One region of the Exiguobacterium sp. ZOR0005 genome, then DNA from elsewhere that is predicted to be linked to it. Evidence: predicted binding sites of a transcription regulator. Region 1 holds the regulator's gene; each other region holds the start of a gene.
The links. Region 1 encodes Rex, which represses fermentation and respiration genes when NADH is low (regulators of the CRP and FNR family bind a similar motif). Its sites were predicted from a motif close to TTGTGAAATATTTCACAA; they were not measured.

Region 1 (6,272 bases):
GTGTTCACCGCTTGCGTCATATCCGCTTTCGAGAGCACTTGTCCGCCGACGACGCGATGTGTGTCGACCTCATAGACGAGTTTGAACTGGACTTTTTCGGCCGTCGGCATGAACTCCGGACGGTATGCGTCTTCGACGACGACGCTCTCGACGTCGAGACCGAACAGGCCGGCCGCTTCTTCCGTGAGACCTGACGAGGCGATATTCCAATCATAGAGACGAAGACCCGACGTTCCTTGTGTCCCTTGATAGCGGACGCGCGGCGTCACGAGGTTCTCGGCGACGAGCGTGCCCATGCGGACCGCGTTTGTCGCGAGCGGGATGTAGGCGTGCGTGCGCGCCGGGTTGTAGTAGACGGCACAGCTGTCCCCTGCTGCGAAGACGTCCGGGTTGCTCGTACGCATATATTCGTCGACGATGATCGCACCGTTGCCGAGCATGTCGACTTGGCCTTCAAGCAGTCCCGTGTTCGGGCGGAAACCGACGCAGAGGATGACGAGGTCGGCCTCGAACTCACCTTTGTCCGTCACGACGTGTGTGACGTTGCCATCTGTCCCACGGAACGCTTCGACCGTCTGGCCGAGCTCGAGGTCGATGCCGCGTGACGTCATGTCCGCTTCAAGTTGGTCCGTGAACGACTTGTCGAGATACTTGTTCAAGATGCGGTCGGCGCTATCGATGAACGTGACGTGTTTGCCGTATACTTCGAACGCCTCGACGAGTTCGACACCGATATAGCCGGCGCCGATGACAGCGATGTTCGTCGCATCCGTCGCCCGTTCGATGATGCGCTGGGCGTGCGCATAGTTTTTACAAAGTTCGATGCCATCCATCTCGATGCCCGGGAGCGTCGGGACGATCGGCCATGAACCTGTCGTCACAACCAAACGGTCGTACGTGTCATGCACGTCTTCCCCCGTATCGAGATTTTTCGCGTGAATCGTCTTCGCCTCGGTGTCGATGTTCAACACGTCGTGCTTCATGCGCATCAATGCACCGAGCTCTTCAAGTTCACGAGGTGACGAGTAAAACAGTTCCTCGGCCCGTTGGACGACGCCGCCGACGTGGAGCGCAATCCCACACGAAAGGAAGCTGACGTTGTCGTTCCGCTCGTAAACGGTGATCTCAAGATTGTCATGCTTGGCAAGTAGTCCTTTGACAGCTGCTGTTCCTGCGTGTGTACATCCGATGACTGCGATTTTCATATGGTAGTCTCTCCTTTGAGTGGTTGGCAAGTTTATGATTGTGATAAATGTCACATTTAATTTCTAAACTTAGTGTACTATTTCACAAGGATGTTTGACAATGACTATGCTCAGTTTTTCACGTAATTATGTCAAAAGTTTGAACAGGCCTTGTGACACAAAAAGACCACCCTAAGGATAGGATGGTCACGACTCGAGTCGCCGCTGTTGAAACCAAAGGTACGTGGCGACGAAAATATAGATGATGAGCCCGAAGGCGTATAGACTAAATCCAACCAAACTCCACCCCATCCCGTCCCAGCCTCGGATGAAGACGAGACCGATGAGGAACAGCGTGTAGCCGACTCCCGTGATCAGGAGCGGGAGCGTCAGTCTTCGTTTATGTGACGAACGTAAAAAGTGAAGCGCACCGATGAGAAGCGCCGTCGTCAAGATGCCGACCGCGATGAGCGCGTCCCCGTAGTATTCCCACATGACCTATCCTCCCCGATTTGTTGATGGTCCCCTTATCTTACCACGGCGATGTCACACTTACTCGTTCAAAAAAACACCGCGTCCAAGAACGCGATGCTCACTTCTCATTCATTTGCTTCATCAAATCCATCTGTTCTTTCACCATCGCTTCTTTCTCCCGGCGAAGTACGCCCCGATACGTGATGCGTGAGATCGATAAACTGATCTCATACAAGAAGAAGAGCGGCAGCGACACCATGAGGTGCGACGTCAAGTCCGGCGGTGTGATGAACGCGGCGACGACGAACAAGGCGAAATAGGCATACTTTCGAATCGATGACAGGAAATACGGTGTCACGACGCCGATTCGCGTCAAGAACATCGTCACGACCGGCAACTGAAACAACAGACCGAACGGAATCGTCAGTTGCAACAAGAACGTGAAGTAGTTCGAGGCTCCGATGATTTGCGTCAGCCCGAGGTCTTGCCCGAGATCTGTCGAGATGTCGAGGACGAGCGGGAACAGCCAATAATAGGCGAACGCGAGACCGACGAGGAACAAGATAAAGATGATCGGGATGTAGGCGAGCGTCCCTTTCCGCTCGTTCGGATGCAGACCAGGTGCGACGAACGCCCACAGTTGATACAGTAGAAACGGACTGGCCGCGACGAGACCGATGACGAGCGCCAAATTCAAGTAAATCATGAGCGGGTCCGCGACCCCAAAGGCGTTCAGTTCTAGTCCTCGTTCGACGAGGTCCGCCTGTAGATAGGCGAGCACGTATTTGACACTCGGCAAAGCGATCAAAAAGAAGGCAAAGACGACAAATGCCGACAGCATCAGTCGTCTCCGCAGCTCTGTCAAGTGATCGGACAGCGCCCGCTCTTGATCAGTTTCATGGTTCATGATTACTGTTCTTTCTTCTCAGAGTCTTTCTTGTCGTTCTCGTCATGCTCTTTCATCATGCCGTTCGTGGCATTTTTGAACTCGCGGAGCGTCTGTCCGGCGGCACGGCCGAACTCAGGCAATTTCTTCGGTCCGAAGATGATGAGCGCGATGATGGCGATGATGAGCAAACTCACGCCACCCGGCATCCCGACGACGGGTGATGATAATAGAAATTCCATTATTGATGGACCCCCTCAGCAGATGGATAATGTTGCATAAAGTAAATGAGCGACTGGAGTTCGATCGACAAGTCGATATGATGGACGCGGACCGTATCCGGCACCGTCAAACGCGCCGGCGTGAAGTTCAAAATCCCTTTGATGCCAAAGCGGACCAAATCATCGGCGACCGACTGCGCGTATGCGGACGGGACCGTGAGAATGGCGACATCGATTTTGTTTTGCTTCATGATCTGTTCCATCTCATCGACGTGATGAATCGGGACACCGGACATCGTCGTGCCGACTTTTGTCTCGTCTGCGTCGAACCCGACGACGATATGTGTGTTATTGTTTTTAAGGAAGTTATAGTTGACGAAAGCTGTCCCGAGATGACCGACACCGACCAAGGCGACGTTCGTGATTTCGTCCTGGTTTAACGTCTTTCGGAAAAAGTCTAACAGATACTGCACGTTATAGCCATATCCCTTTTTACCGAGTGCACCGAAGTAAGAGAAGTCGCGACGAATCGTCGCCGAATCGACTTTGACCGCCTCACTCAGTTCGGCAGAAGAGACACGTTGTTTGCCTGACGAATGCAGGCTTTGGATAAATCGATAGTATAGTGGCAACCGTTTGGCTGTCGCTTGCGGAATCTTTGGTTCGTTTTGACTCAACGGAAAGAGCCTCCTTTTTACGACGCGTTTCAAACGAATCTGATTTCATACACCTTGATTGTAAACGAATTCACATAAGCACTCAACGAATATACCTGAAAAGACTAAAAAATACAGTATACTAAATACAGAGAAAGGGGTTTTTTCACTTGATCCTATTGCAAGTCAACAACCTGTCAAAATCATTCGGCGTCGAGCCGATTTTAGAGAACGTCAAACTTGAGATTCAAGAAGGGGAGCGCGTCGCCCTCGTCGGCCGAAACGGCGCCGGCAAATCGACGCTCCTCAAAGTCATCGCCGGGGAATATAACTATGACTCAGGCGACATCATGAAACCGAAAGATGTGACGATCGGTTACCTCGCCCAAGACTCAGGGTTAGAATCGAACGAGACGATTTGGAACGAGATGCTCACCGTCTTCTCCGATTTGATCGAACAAGAACAGACGCTTCGGCGGATGGAGCAAGACATGGGCTCGGAGCGCATCTTGAACGACGCGGACGCCTATGAACGTCTCCTCGCCGCGTATGACGAGGAACAGCACACGTTCAAAGACCGGGGCGGCTATCAATATGAAGCGACGATTCGCTCCGTCCTCCACGGGATGCGCTTCTATCCGGACGACTTCGAACGTCAAATCGACACGCTCTCAGGTGGTCAGCGGACCCGTCTCGCCTTGGCGAAGATGCTTCTGCAAAGCCCGGACCTCCTCATCTTGGATGAGCCGACGAACCATTTGGACATCGAGACGCTCGCCTGGCTCGAGAAGTACTTGAGCGGCTATAAAGGCGCCGTCCTCATCGTCTCCCACGACCGCTACTTCCTCGACCGGGTCGTCTCGGTCGTCTATGAGCTGTCACGCCACCGGAGCCGTCGCTTCGTCGGGAACTATACGAAGTACCTTGAACAAAAAGCAGCCATCTACGAACAAGAGAAGAAGCAGTTCGAGTCACAGCAAGAAGAGATCGCCAAGATGCAAGACTTCATCCAACGGAACATCGCCCGGGCGACGACGACGAAACGCGCCCAAAGCGTCCGGAAACGTCTCGAGAAAGTCGACCGGATGGACGCGCCGGACGGTGACGAGCGCAGTGCCGTCCTCTCGTTCACGATCAAGCGCCAAAGCGGGAACGACGTGTTGAGCGGCAGTGACCTCGCCATCGGATATGAGGAACCGATCGCTCAAAACCTCCGCTTCCAATTGCAGCGTGGCGAATCGGTCGCCCTCGTCGGCCCGAACGGGGTCGGCAAGTCGACGCTCTTGAAAGTGTTGACGAAACAACAGCCGGCACTCACCGGTGACATCCGTTACGGCACCGGCGTCGAGATCGGCTATTACGACCAGGAGCAACAGAACCTGTCCGATAAAAACCGCGTCATCGACGAGATTTGGAACGACTGGCCGCTCATGCGCGAGCAAGACGTGCGCAGCCTGCTCGGTCAGTTCCTCTTCAGCGGCGACGACGTCATGAAACGCGTCCACGAGCTGTCAGGCGGCGAGCGGGCCCGGTTGACGCTCGCGAAATTAAAGCTCGAACAGCCGAACTTGCTCATCTTGGATGAGCCGACGAACCACTTGGACCTCGACTCGAAGATGATCCTCGAGAACGCACTCCTCGACTATCCCGGCACGATCCTCTTCGTCTCGCACGACCGGTACTTCATCGACCGGCTCGCCACGCGCGTCTTAGAGATCACACCGACCGGCATCGACGAGTATCTCGGCGACTACTCGTATTACGTCGAGAAGAAAGAAGAACTCGAGGAGCTCGCCCGCCTCGCCCTCGCCGAGACGAAACAAGTCGTCGTCAAAAAACAGCGGGCCGACAAGGAACAACAACGTGAAGAACGTAGGATGAAGCAACGGATCGAAGAGATCGAGCTCACAATCGAACAGCACGAGGCGCGCCTCGAAGAGATTGAACAGCTTCTTTGCGAACCGGACGTCTTCAACGACTTCGCCCGGGCTCAAGAACTGTCGACCGAGTCCGATGCGACGAAAGAATCGATCACGGCACTGTATGCGGAATGGGAGGAGCTCCATTCATGATGCGGTCCCGTGCGCTGCGGATCGACTGGCTTCACGCGTTTTTGACCGGTCTTGCCTTCATCGTGCCGACCGGGACCGAATACGTGTCCGAGCTCATCCGCGGAGAGTCTACCGTCGTGCCGACGATCTTGTTTTACTTCCTTCCGGTCGTCATCGGCTTCATCGTCCAAACGTGGAGCGGCATCTTCATCAGTCTCCTGAGTGGATTGCTCATGAGCACGCTCTTCATCCGCCTCGTCGTCTGGCCGGTCGATGTGACCGTGCATAGTTTTTATGCGCCCGGGTCGGTCTGGTTCCACTTTTACCAAACGACCCTGTTCATGTGGGTGCTCGCTTTTCTCGTCTTCGCGGTCAGCCGCCTCAACACGTGGCATCGTGAGAAGTATCGTCGCCCTAAATCCTCAGACACCATGTCCTCATGAAATCGGACGTGGTGTTTTTTTATTCAACCATTGACAATGAGAATCATTTTCATTTAAGGTTGTCTTGAGGTGATAATCATGACGATTTTGATTGCATACGTGAGCATGTCCGGTAACACAGAAGACATCGCCCACTTGTTACAACATACATTGACCACGGCAGGATATACGGTAGTGGTGTCGGACGATTTAGAGTCACTTCCCGTCAATTCGCTATTGGAATACGATGGCGTCCTACTCGGCGCCTACACATGGGGTGACGGTGATGTACCGTACGAGGCGGAAGGTTTTGTAGACGATTTATATGACGCGGACTTAGACGCACTACCTTGTGCGGCGTTTGGTTCTGGTGATACC
Region 2 (6,272 bases), on a different contig from region 1:
TAGCCCCAGGCCGAGTTGAACCCGACGAACTGACCGAAACCGGCCCGGGCGTAACTGTATACCCCGCCGTCGAGGTCGGGACGCCGCATCGTCAAGTTTTGGAAACTGAGACCGAGCGTGATAATCCCGATCCCGGTGATGACCCAGCCGATGAGAATCGCACCTGCGTTCGCTCCTTGGGCCAAGTCGGCTGCCAAGTTGAAGGCGCCACCGCCGATCATCGAACCGACGACGAGTGCCGTCAGGGCCCCGAGCCCTAACCGTTTGTCTTTCGGACTAGGACTTGCGCCAACGGAACCGCTTGAGTCATGATCTATTTTCGTAGACATTTAACTCATCCCTTTCGATTAAGTAAGGGGAGGAGATCCTCCCCTTCTTCAACGTTCAAGCCACTCAGACGTGTCGGCGAGCGTCGCCGCCATGACCGCTTTGATCGTGTGCATCCGGTTTTCCGCCTCATCAAAGACGAACGAGTGGCGGCTGCGGAACACTTCATCCGTCACTTCCATCTCTTTCAAGCCGTGCTCTTCGAAGATCGCGCGACCGACCTCTGTTTCTAAGTCATGGAACGCCGGCAGGCAATGCAAGAACATGACGTCCGTATTTCCCGTCTTCTCGAGCATCTCCATGTTCACTTGGTACGGACGAAGGAGCTTGATCCGCTCTGCGAACTCCGCTTCTTCTCCCATCGACACCCAAACGTCCGTATAGATGACGTCGGCGTTTTTGACCGCCTCGTCGATACTCTCGGTCAACGTGATTACCGCCCCGGTCTCTGCCGCCACGGACCGCGCATACTCGACGACCTCATCAGATGGCCACAATGATTTCGGTGCGCAGATGCGCATATCCATTCCGACTTTCGCACCGCCGATCAATAACGTGTTGCCCATGTTGTTGCGGCCGTCTCCGACATAGACGAAACGGATGCCGGCAAGATCCCCTTTTTGTTCTTTCACCGTCAAGAAGTCGGCCAAAATTTGTGTCGGATGGTACAAGTCCGTCAACCCATTCCATACCGGGACGCCAGCATCGCGCGCGAGTCCTTCGACCGTCGCATGGGCGAAGCCGCGGAACTGAATCCCGTCAAACATCCGTCCGAGGACGATCGCCGTGTCACGGACCGACTCTTTTTTACCAAATTGAATGTCCGACTTACCGAGATATTCAGGATGCATGCCCAGGTCGACAGCTGCGACTGTGAACGCACACCGTGTCCGCGTCGACGGTTTTTCGAACAGCAAGGCGACATTTTTGCCTTCACAGATCCGGTGCGGGATTCCTTGTTGTTTTTGTCGTTTGAACGCGGCCGACAAATCGATCAAGTAGTTCAATTCGTCTCCCGAAAACTCGTTGAGCGATAAAAAGTGACGACCTTTCAAGTCAAAGTTGTACGTTGTGGACATGCTCGTTTCCTCCTCGTCAAATATCTTCGCGAATAATTGGACAACTCATGCAACGTGGGCCGCCACGACCGCGCGACAGCTCGCTCGACATGATTTCGATGACCTCGACGCCTTCCGTACGCAACAGTTCATTCGACACGTAGTTGCGGTCGTATGTGACGACGACGCCCGGAGCAATCGCGAGCGTATTCGAACCGTCGTTCCACTGCTCACGCGCCGCGGCGATCGGGTCTCCGCCACCGCAAGGGATAAGGACGATTTCATCAAGCCCGAGGGCACGTTTTAACACTTGCAACAAATCGGTATGTTGCGTGATGTGAAGTTCGCCTTCTTTGTTCAACGTCAGTTCGAAGATGTTCATCTTGCCTTCCGGGCCTTGGATAAATGGATGGATCGTGAACTTGTCGTGGTCGACCATCGTGAAGACGGTGTCGAGGTGCATGAACGCCCGAGATTTCGGAATCTCGATCGCGATGACTTTTTGGAACGTGCCGCCGTTTTTGAGCAAGTTGAGCGCGACCCGCTCGATGCCTTGGGCGGTCGTCCGCTCTGAGATCCCGATGGCGACGACTTCTTTCGACAGGACGAGCTCATCGCCGCCTTCCATCGCGAATCGGTAATCTCGGTCCGACCAAATCGGGATATCGTGTTTGGCAAACCGTGGATGGTACTTCATTATATATTGCGTGAACAACGACTCACGACGGCGTGCCGGTTCTTTCATGCGGTTGATCGATAGTCCATGTCCGATTGCCGCGGCCGGGTCACGCGTGAAATAAAGGTTAGGCATCGGGTCGAGATAGAACGGATACGTATCTTCGATCATCTCGTGCAAGTGACGCCGCTTCTCCGGCTTGATCTCCGACTTACGAATCCCGGCCATGACCGTCTCGATCAGTTGTTCATTGTCATACGCGAGCAAATATTCCTTGAGCGTCTCATATGAGCCGTTAATGTTTGATTTCGACTCCGACAAGATGTCGGCGACGAAACGTTCACGCACACCCGGGAGCGACAACGTCTCTGCCATCAACTTCTCCAAATAGAGCACTTCGACACCGCGATTTTGGAGCGCGCTCGCGAAGTAGTCATGTTCTTTTTGAATGACCGGTAAGTGTGGGATGTCATCAAAGAGGAGTCGCTCCAAATATTCGGGGGTTAAATTTTCAAGTTCGCGTCCCGGACGTTTTAGAAGCACCGTCCTAAGTTCGCCGATTTCTGAATACACGTGGATTGGATGTTTCAGCGTTGTATCCCGTGAGGTCTGTTGATCCATCATCGTTATCATCTCGCTTCCTCCTAGTGTTTCGGGTGTGTTGCTACCCTTACATTATCAACTTACCCCATATCAGGACGGGTAAGTCCGACAAGGTACGTGTGGTGGATTCCACAGTCAAATGAATGAAAGATTGATGAAAGTGAATGAACAAACGGTTGTGAACGAATGAACAAGAGTGTAGAAAAGGTGCCTGTGAATAATCGTTGTATGCATTGTGAAAAAAATTCATTATTTTTTTTTTAGGCTGATAAGGTAAGATAGTGACGTGCCTCATGATTTTTATGAAAAGGAAGTGAGTCGATGGCAATCGAACGTACAGAACATGCGCGTCACCAAGCTCAAGTGACCGCGCTCATTCAAAAAGGGGACCCGGTCGATTTCCGCGACTTGTTCCTGACGTTACACCCCGGTGAGCAAGCCGACTTGTTCGTCGAACTCGAGCAATCCGATCGACAGTTCGTCTATCGAGCGTTGACGCCGGAACTGTTTACGGACTTGTTTGAAAAGCTCGACCTCGAGAATCAAGAGCGGTTCATCCAAGAGATGCCGCGCCCATACGCCGTCCGCGTCTTGAACGACATGTTCTCGGACAACGCGGCTGATTTGATGAACGAGCTCCCTGACGACTTTATGAACGAACTGTTTGAACAAATGGACGAGACCGAGGCGACTGAGGTCAAAGACTTGATGCGTTACCCGGACGATACGGCCGGGGCGGTCATGACGACCGAATTCGTCGTTTTGAAAGCCGACAAGACGGTCGGCGAGACGCTCGAAGAATTGCGCGATCTCGGACCAGATGCCGAGACGATTTACTATTTATACGTCATCGACACATCCGGACGCCTCGTCGGGGTCGTCTCGCTCCGTGATTTGATCGTGTCACGGCTAGACGCTCGAATCGCCGACATCATGGGGAGCCGCGTCGTCTCGGCGAACGCGCTCACCGACCAGGAAGATTTGGCCCGTACCGTCCAAAAGTATGACCTTCTCGCCCTGCCCGTCATCGATGATGAAGAGAAGTTGCTCGGCATCATCACGGTCGATGATGTCATGGACGTCATCGAGCGCGAGACGACAGAAGACTTCGAGGAACTGTCCGCGACGAAGGGATCATCCGATATCAATATGGGACCGCTCGAAGCAGCGAAAAAACGAGCCCCATGGATCATCAGCCTCATGTTTCTCGGTATGATCACCGCCTCGACGATCGGCGGCTTCGAAGAGACGCTCGAGACGATCGTCCTCCTAGCCGTCTTCATGCCGCTCGTCATGGGATCGGCCGGGAACGCGGCCACCCAGTCACTCGTCGTCGCCGTGCGTTCGATCGCGCTCGGGACGATCAATCGAAAAAATGTCATCAAAATGGTACGACGCGAGTTCGGCACCGGGGTCATTCTCGGAATCGTCTGTATGGTCGTCATCTTCGGCGTCATCACGTTTCTCTATGACAACGCCTTGATCGGTCTCATCGTCGGTATCTCCATTTTCGCCGCGCTCAGTGTGGCGACTACTGTCGGGACGCTCATCCCGCTCCTCATCAACCGTCTGAAACTCGACCCGGCCGTCGCCTCTGGCCCGTTCATCACGACACTGATGGACAACCTCGGCTTGATCATTTACTTCACGGTCGCCACATCGATGCTCCAGTTCCTTTAAGACACATGCCATTGCGCATGTGTCTTTTTTTGTTACGTTTTGTTTACAGACGAGAAAACGGGAAATGATTGCCTGCCTGAATGGGTATTACAACTAAATACTTATAAATAATAAGAAACCAAAGGGGGGCTCTCATTATGACCATTCAGCAAGTTGCTTACATATTGATTACCGGGGCCCTATTCATGGGGCTCGTCGCTTACGTCTCTTATCGAATGACACGTGGAAAAGTCGAAAGCGCCGATGACTACTTCCTCGCCGGACGCGGGTTGACCGGTCTCTTTATCGCCGGGTCGCTCTTATTGACGAACTTGTCGGCCGAGCAGTTGATCGGATTGAACGGCCAATCGTTCGCCGGCAACATGTCCGCGATGGCATGGGAAGTGACCGCCGGGATTGCCGCCATCATCATGGCACTCTTTTTACTACCACGCTTTCTCGGGATCGGCATCTCGACCATCCCAGAATTTTTGAGCCAACGCTATGATGAGGACGTCCGTCGCTTGACCGTCCTATTGTTCTTGTTCGGCTACATGTGTGTCACGATCCCGTCGATGCTCTATTCGGGCGGACTCGCCGTCTTGCAGCTGTTCGACGTGCCTGAGTTGCTCGGCGTCAGCTTCGAACAGGCGCTTTGGATGGTCATTTGGTTCATCGGGATCATCGGGGCCATTTACGCGATCTTCGGTGGCCTCCGCGCCGTCGCCGTCTCGGATACGCTGAACGGCATCGGACTCGTCATCATCGGTTTTCTCGTCCCGACGCTCGGGTTTATCGCCCTCGGTGACGGCAGTCTCGTCGATGGGATGAAGACGATCGCGACGTCAAACCCGGAGAAGCTGAATGCTATCGGGTCTTCGAACGATTCGGTTCCTTTCCTCTCTATTTTTACAGGAATGATCTTTGCGAACTTGTTCTACTGGGCGCTCAATCAGTACGTCATCCAGCGTGCGCTCGGTGCGAAAAATTTGGCGGAAGGACAAAAAGGGGTGCTGTTCACCGGTTATTTGAAGTTGCTCGTCCCGATCTTCATGTTGCTACCGGGCATCATCGCGTTTCACTTATACGGTTCGAACGTCGACAAAGCCGACCTCGCCTACCCGAGTCTGATCGCCGACTTGTTGCCGATGTGGCTGATGGGCTTCTTCCTCGCCGTCTTGCTCGGGGCCGTATTCAGTTCGTTCAACTCGCTCTTGAACAGTATCGCCACGTTGTTCGTGCTCGATATTTATAAACCGAAGTTCAAACCGGACGCGTCGGACCAAGATTTGATTCGCGTCAGCAAATGGTTCGGGACGTTCGTCGCGCTCGTGTCGTTCTTCGTCGCCCCGAATTTGATGTATGCACCGGACGGACTGTGGGACTTGATTCGACGCTTCACCGGCTTCTTCAACATCCCGATTCTCGTCATCGTCTTGATTGGCATGCTCGTGAAACGCGTGCCTGCGATCGCTGCTAAAATCGTGATCGTGTTCCACGTCGTCACGTATTACTTCCTCGTCTGGGGAACCGAGCAGTGGTTCGGCTTCGACATCGGCATCAATTTCATCCATATTTACGGCATCTTGTTCGTCATCGAGACGAGTATCATGCTCTTGTTCGCCAAACTGCGGCCGCTGCAACGTATTAACCCGATTCGCATCGAACTCGGCCGTGTCAAACCATGGCGTCACGCGATCTCGACGTCCGTTATCTTGGTCGCCTCAATGGTGTTCGTCTACTTCGTGTTCTCACCGATTGGCCTTGCCTACGCGGATGGCATCGTCTCAGGCTGGTTCTTCCCGGCAACGATTGGATTATTCGCCGTGACGACAGGACTCGTCTTTGTATCATATCGTTACTGGCTCCCGCGCTATGAGTTGTATTTGAACAACCTCGGCACGACCGAAACAGAACGTGAAGAAGCGAGCGGATCATAAGCGATAGGA
Region 3 (6,272 bases), on a different contig from region 1:
GATAACGTAAAACCATGCTTGGCGCCCGACGCCTCGCCGTACGGGCAAAACGTTTGAAAAAGAACGTGAAAACACCTTGCTTTTTCAAAAAAAAATTGGTAGGATAATTGAGTATGCTTAGACTGTAAAGCAAAAGCACTTGATACAACATCAGTAAGATGGGAGTGAAAGAAATGCGCGTTAAAATCACACTAGCTTGCACAGAAACAGGCGATCGCACGTACATCACGAAGAAAAACAAACGTAACAACCCAGAGCGCCTCGAGTTGCGCAAATACAACCCACGTCTCCGCCGTCACACGCTTTACCGCGAAGTGAAATAATGAGACCGGCCGTCACTTCTGTGGCGGCCTTTTTTTTCGAAAGGAGCCATCGACATGCTAGACAAACAGACGCTGCGACACGCTGTCCATGAACAGATCAGGCTGCTCGAGAACCGGGCTGTTGCCGACGCGGCCATCATACATACTGTCGCCGCCCTCCCGGAATGGCGCGACGCCGAATCGGTCGCGCTAACATTATCATTCGGGCTTGAAGTCGATACACGTCCGCTCATCCATCTCGCCTGGCAGGCAGGAAAAACGTTGCTCGTGCCGAAAGTAACGAAAGCGGGACTCACGTTCCACCCCCTAAAGTCATTCGATGACGTAGAGCCGGGGGTGATGGGGATTCTTGAACCGACGACCCCTCGTGTCGACGCTTCAGTCGACCTTTGTGTCGTACCGGGACGCGTGTTCGACCGTTGCGGGTACCGCATCGGCTGGGGAGGCGGTTACTATGACCGCTTTTTGACGACGTACCCGGGTCGGACGCTATCGATCGCCTATGATGTGCAAGTGCTGCCGGAAATACCGATCGAATCGCATGATATTCCAGTCGAATTGATCGTGACGGAAAGGGAATTGATCCGATGTATGCAATCTTCCTCGTAACATGTATCGTCGCCTACGCCGGCTACCGCTTGCGGTCGCTCACGCTCTCCGGGGCTGTGTTGACGGTCGTGACCGGTACCGTCATCGGTTATGGGTTCGGATGGTTCGGCTTGTACTTGCTTGGTGTGTTTTTCTCCACGTCCTCACTCGCCTCTAAATACCGTGCCCGTGACAAGGCGCCGGTCGATGATATCGTTGAAAAGTCGGGACCACGCGATTTTGTGCAAGTGCTCGCCAACGGCGGTATCGGGATGCTGACGGCGATCGGTATGGTCGTCACGTCGAACGAGGCGTGGCTCTATGCGTATATCGTCTCGATTGCCGCGGCGACGAGCGACACTTGGGGCTCGGAGTTCGGTGTGCTCGCCAAGCAAAAACCAAGGTCCATTATGACGTTGCGCCCAGTCGAACCGGGGACGAGCGGCGGCGTGTCGCTCTTTGGAACGGTCATGTCGATTGTCGGGGCCGCGATGATCGTCTTTGCGACGTACCCGTTCTTAGGCCTCGGAGCAACGATGACGTTCGTGTTGATCGCGTTCGGTTTGAGCGGCAGTGTCGTCGATACGCTACTTGGTGCGACCGTTCAACGCAAGTATCGATGCCGTGTATGTGGCAAGCTGACAGAAAAACGTCTGCATCATAATGAGTCGACGGCGTACGTATCGGGTTGGCGCTTCCTAGGGAACGATGCCGTCAACTTTCTGGCAATCGCTTCGGCGGCGGCGATTTGTTTTTTTGTCTTCGCTTGAGGGTAGTACAGTGAATGAGGATGTTTCAAACGAATGTGAATTTTGTCACAATATCGCCAAAGTGAAAACGGTTTCTATTGTAGTGAGTGTTTGTGAATGATGTTACAATCTTTATGTAACAGATAAAACTAAAACATGAAACAGATTGTTCGAAGGGTGGAGAATCAACATGGAAACATTAAATCATGCAAAAGTAACTCGCGTCGCGCTCGTAGGTGCCGGTGCAGTCGGTGCCAGCTTCGCATATCAATTAACGACAGCTAGCCTCTGTGAGGAACTCGTCATCATCGATATCAATAAAGCGAAGGCTGAAGGGGAAGCGATGGACTTGAATCACGGTGTATCGTTCGCCTCATCACCGATGCGTGTGTGGGCTGGGGACTACACGGACTGTGGCGCTGCTGACATCGTCGTCATCACAGCTGGGGCTCCGCAAAAGCCGGGCGAGACACGTCTTGACCTGGTCGAGAAGAACGCGAAGATCATGAAATCGATGATCGCGGACATTATGGGATCAGGATTTGATGGGATCATCATCATCGCATCAAACCCGGTCGACATCATGACCCACTTGGCATGGAAATACTCAGGTCTTCCGAAACACCGTGTCTTCGGTTCAGGGACGGTGCTCGATACGTCACGTCTTCGTTACATGCTCGGTGACTATTTCAATGTCGATCCACGCAACTGCCACGCCTATATCATGGGGGAGCACGGAGATACAGAATTCGCAGCTTGGAGCAACGCCCGGATTTACGGGAAGTCGGTCGAACAGTTGCTTGAAGAGAACGACGACTATTCGTGGGAAGACCTCGAAGACATTTACGTCAACGTCCGCGACGCGGCGTACCATATTATCGAGCGCAAAGGAGCGACGTACTATGCGATCGGTCTCGGACTTCTCCGTCTCGTGAAGGCGGTACTCCGTAACGAGAACACGCTCTTGACAGTCGGCGCTCACTTGGACGGCGAGTACGGCTTGAACGACATCCACATCGGGGTTCCGGCCATCATCAACCGTCAAGGGGTTCGTCAAGTCGTCGAGATCGAGTTGTCTGAAGAAGAGAAGCAGAAGATGCATCATTCGGCAGACGTCTTGATGAAAACGATGGAGCCAGTTTTATAAATAGCACGTACCGCGGGAGGCGTTTGGCTGACCGCGGTTTTTTGTCGTGGCATATGTTGCGCACGTCCTTCTTTGTCGTACGGGAGGAATTGGATTACAATTATAGATGAAGGGAGGGGATTCAAATGGCGAACTCGTTTTGGGAAGATATTTATCATGCGATCGAGGCAGGGGGACGAGTCGAAGGGATCCTCGAGCCGTCACGTGCACTGTTGTTGTTCGACACGAAAGCTGGCGATGTCTATCACTTGTACATAAGAACAGATAAAGCGTGGGCCAACCATGTCGCCATGGACATCGAAGCGGTCATGAATTCGTTTCGTCTCGCGCGTCTTGGGAGAGAAAAGCTTCGCGTCCACGTTTATGGTGAGCCGCTCGTCGATGAGGAACGGTTGCAGACGCTGACGTTCTCCATCTCGGCAAAAGTGACGCTCGAACGGCACTTCGCCACGGAAGACGGGTCCGAACGTTATCGTCCTCTCGCCTTGGCGCTCGACAAAGAGCGAAAAGCCGAGTTGAAGCGACGTTTCGCTTTTGGAAAACCGCAAGCCGTCTATTTTTTCATGTTCGCGACGTTCCTTGTCATGTGGCTCGCTGAATCGATCGGTTCCACGCTCGATCCGGAGACGCTCATCCGGTTCGGGGCGAAAGTCAACCCACTCATCGATGAAGGTGAGTGGTGGCGGCTTATCACCCCGATGTTTCTCCATATCGGCTGGTTTCACTTTTCCATCAATATGTTCGCGCTCTGGTCACTTGGCCCGCTCGTGGAACGAATGTACGGCTCGCCGCGCTTCGTGATGATTTACCTGCTCGCTGGGTTGATCGCCTCGACAGCCTCGTACGCGCTCAGTGACGCCATCTCGGCTGGCGCGTCAGGAGCGTTATTCGGCCTCGTCGGAGCGTTGCTTTATTTCGGACTGCGGGACCGGTCTCTTTTCATGAAGACGCTCGGCCCGCCGCTGTTTATTATGTTAGGATTAAACGTAGGACTCGCCTTCGTCCTTGGTGCGAGCTTGGACCATTCTGCTCATGCCGGAGGTCTGGTCGGTGGGTTTTTGATGGCCGGTGCGGTCGGGTTACCGGATGAACACAAACAAGTGCGCCGGGTGGGCTTTACGTTTGCCGCCATCTTGCTTGCACTAGCCTTTTACGCATACGGCTACTATCGATGACAAAGGGGTAATTACATGATTGATACGTTGAAACAATTAGTCGCCATACCGAGTCCTTCAGGGATGACGGACGAAGCGATCGGTTTTGTCGAGGAACAGCTATCGACACTCGGCGTCGAGACGAAACGGTTGCATAAAGGAGCGCTCCTTGCGACGTTCCCGGGACGCGTCGGACCTGCTCGTTTGTTGACGGCGCACGTCGACACGCTTGGGGCGATGGTGAAAGACATCTTGCCGAGCGGACGGCTCCGTCTTTCCCAAGTCGGAGGATACGCTTGGACGGCGATCGAAGGAGAGAACTGTCTCGTTCATCGGGAGACCGGTGAGCCGATCGATGGGACGATCTTGTTGCACCAATCGAGCGTTCACGTCTATAAAGACACGAACAGCGCCGAACGGTCGGCGTCGACGATTGAAGTACGTCTCGATGCCAAGGTCCATAGTGCAGAAGACGTGAGAGGCATCGGGATCGAAGTGGGAGACTTCGTCTCGTTCGACCCGCGCTTCAAACAGACGGACACCGGTTATATTAAGTCACGGCACCTTGATGACAAGGCTTCGGTCGCCATTTTATTGGACTTGGCCCGGGAGTTAGTGTCAAAAGAATTACCGCACCCCGTCCATTATTTGATTTCGAACTATGAAGAGGTCGGTTTCGGCGGCAACGCCGGCATTCCGGATGATGTCGTCGAATACGTTGCCGTCGATATGGGCGCGCTCGGAGACGGCCAACATTCGGACGAGTACACGGTGTCGATTTGTGCGAAAGACTCGTCAGGTCCGTATGATTTGGAACTGCGCCGTCAATTTACGGCGCTATGCCGGAAACATGATATCGCATTTAAAGTCGATCTTTATCCTTACTATGGCTCTGACGCCTCGGCGGCGATCCGGGCAGGCTACGATGTCCGACATGCGCTCGTTGGTCCAGGCATCGAGTCGAGTCACAGCTACGAGCGGACGCACGTTTCGTCGCTCGAGGCGACGCGTGCGCTTCTTTACCGCTACGTTTTGACGGATATGGAGGGACGGACGTGAAAAACTTTTATGATGTTCAACAGTTTTTGAAATCGTTCGGGACCATCATCTATATCGGGGAGCGGGACGCCGAAATCGGTCTGATGATGATGGAGCTCGATGAACTGCACGCTGGCGGGATGATCGAACAACGTGAATATGACACGGCGAAGATCATCTTGACACACGAATTAAAAAATTCAATAGATTGACAGAAAAACCCCTTGTGCAACTGTTTGCACAAGGGGTTGAATAGTGTAAACTATTGGATGAAAGCGATTTAATTGAGATGAGGAGTGGACTAGATGAAGTGGTTATTAGGGATCGACATCGGAGGAACGACGGTGAAAATGGCCGTCCTCGATATGAACGGTATCATTTCTGACAAATGGGAGGTCAAGACGGACATTCGTGACAACGGGGTACATATTCCGACGGATATCGCAGCTTCCTTCAATGCCTATCTCGCGAAATCGGGCAAGGCGAAAGAAGATTTCGCCGGCGCTGGAATCGGTGCTCCGGGATTCATCAATTTCTCGGAAGGCGTCGTCGAGTACTCGCCGAACATCGGATGGAAAAACTTTGCGCTCGTCAGTGAGTTCGAGAAAGCGGTCGGATTACCGGCCGTGCTAGAGAATGACGCGAACGCGGCCGCGCTCGGCGAGATGTGGAAAGGCGCCGGCGAAGGCGCCTCGGAGTTGCTCGCCATCACGCTCGGCACCGGTGTCGGCGGCGGCGTCATCACGAACGGTAACATCGTTCACGGTGCCGCTGGGATGGCCGGAGAAATCGGTCATATCACGGTCGAGCGAGACGAGACGAAAGCGGTAAAATGCGGTTGTGGCCGTACCGGGTGCATCGAGACGATCGCATCGGCGACGGGAATCGCTCGTTTGGCGCTTCAAAAGCGGAAAAACCGCACGACGTCGCTTAACGAGTTAAAAGAAGTGACGGCTCGCGACGTCTTCGAAGCGTTTAAAGCGAACGATGAAGTGGCGACCGAGGTCGTCCGAGAGATGACAGAGTACTTGGGAGTCACGATTTCCAACATCGCCAACACGTTGAACCCGAAAATAATCGTCATCGGCGGCGGGGTGTCGAAGGCGCGTGAGGCGCTCCTTGAACCGCTCGATGAACAGTTCAAACGATTCGCCCTCGAGCGCGTCTACGCTTCGACAACGTTCAAGATTGCTGAACTCGAGAACGATGCGGGTGTCATTGGGTGCGCGTGGCTCGCCCGCAAACACTTCTTGCCGACACGTGTTTGATCAAT

Region 2: arcA (arginine deiminase) is a predicted target of Rex. The motif match lies at 2,841-2,858, and genes of this name have one in related genera.
Region 3: L971_RS08750 (L-lactate dehydrogenase) is a predicted target of Rex. The motif match lies at 1,715-1,732, and genes of this name have one in related genera.

The regions. Positions count from the first base shown of each region.
Region 1 covers NZ_JTLB01000006.1:58,834-65,105, forward strand. The annotation lists gene L971_RS02690 (FAD-dependent oxidoreductase) at 1-1,205, opposite strand, end outside; gene L971_RS02695 (YesK family protein) at 1,392-1,679, opposite strand; gene tatC (twin-arginine translocase subunit TatC) at 1,777-2,565, opposite strand; gene tatA (twin-arginine translocase TatA/TatE family subunit) at 2,568-2,786, opposite strand; gene L971_RS02710 (redox-sensing transcriptional repressor Rex) at 2,786-3,442, opposite strand; gene L971_RS02715 (ABC-F family ATP-binding cassette domain-containing protein) at 3,592-5,493, shown strand; gene L971_RS02720 (hypothetical protein) at 5,490-5,915, shown strand; gene L971_RS02725 (flavodoxin domain-containing protein) at 5,994-6,272, shown strand, end outside.
Region 2 covers NZ_JTLB01000013.1:51,491-57,762, reverse strand. The annotation lists gene arcD (arginine-ornithine antiporter) at 1-329, opposite strand, end outside; gene argF (ornithine carbamoyltransferase) at 378-1,406, opposite strand; gene arcA (arginine deiminase) at 1,423-2,652, opposite strand; gene mgtE (magnesium transporter) at 2,986-4,344, shown strand; gene L971_RS05625 (solute:sodium symporter family transporter) at 4,482-6,263, shown strand.
Region 3 covers NZ_JTLB01000021.1:7,676-13,947, forward strand. The annotation lists gene L971_RS08730 (1,4-alpha-glucan branching protein domain-containing protein) at 1-57, shown strand, start outside; gene rpmG (50S ribosomal protein L33) at 159-323, shown strand; gene L971_RS08740 (5-formyltetrahydrofolate cyclo-ligase) at 378-932, shown strand; gene L971_RS08745 (DUF92 domain-containing protein) at 911-1,681, shown strand; gene L971_RS08750 (L-lactate dehydrogenase) at 1,851-2,807, shown strand; gene L971_RS08755 (rhomboid family intramembrane serine protease) at 2,933-3,982, shown strand; gene L971_RS08760 (M42 family metallopeptidase) at 3,998-5,020, shown strand; gene L971_RS08765 (YqgQ family protein) at 5,017-5,211, shown strand; gene L971_RS08770 (ROK family glucokinase) at 5,305-6,267, shown strand.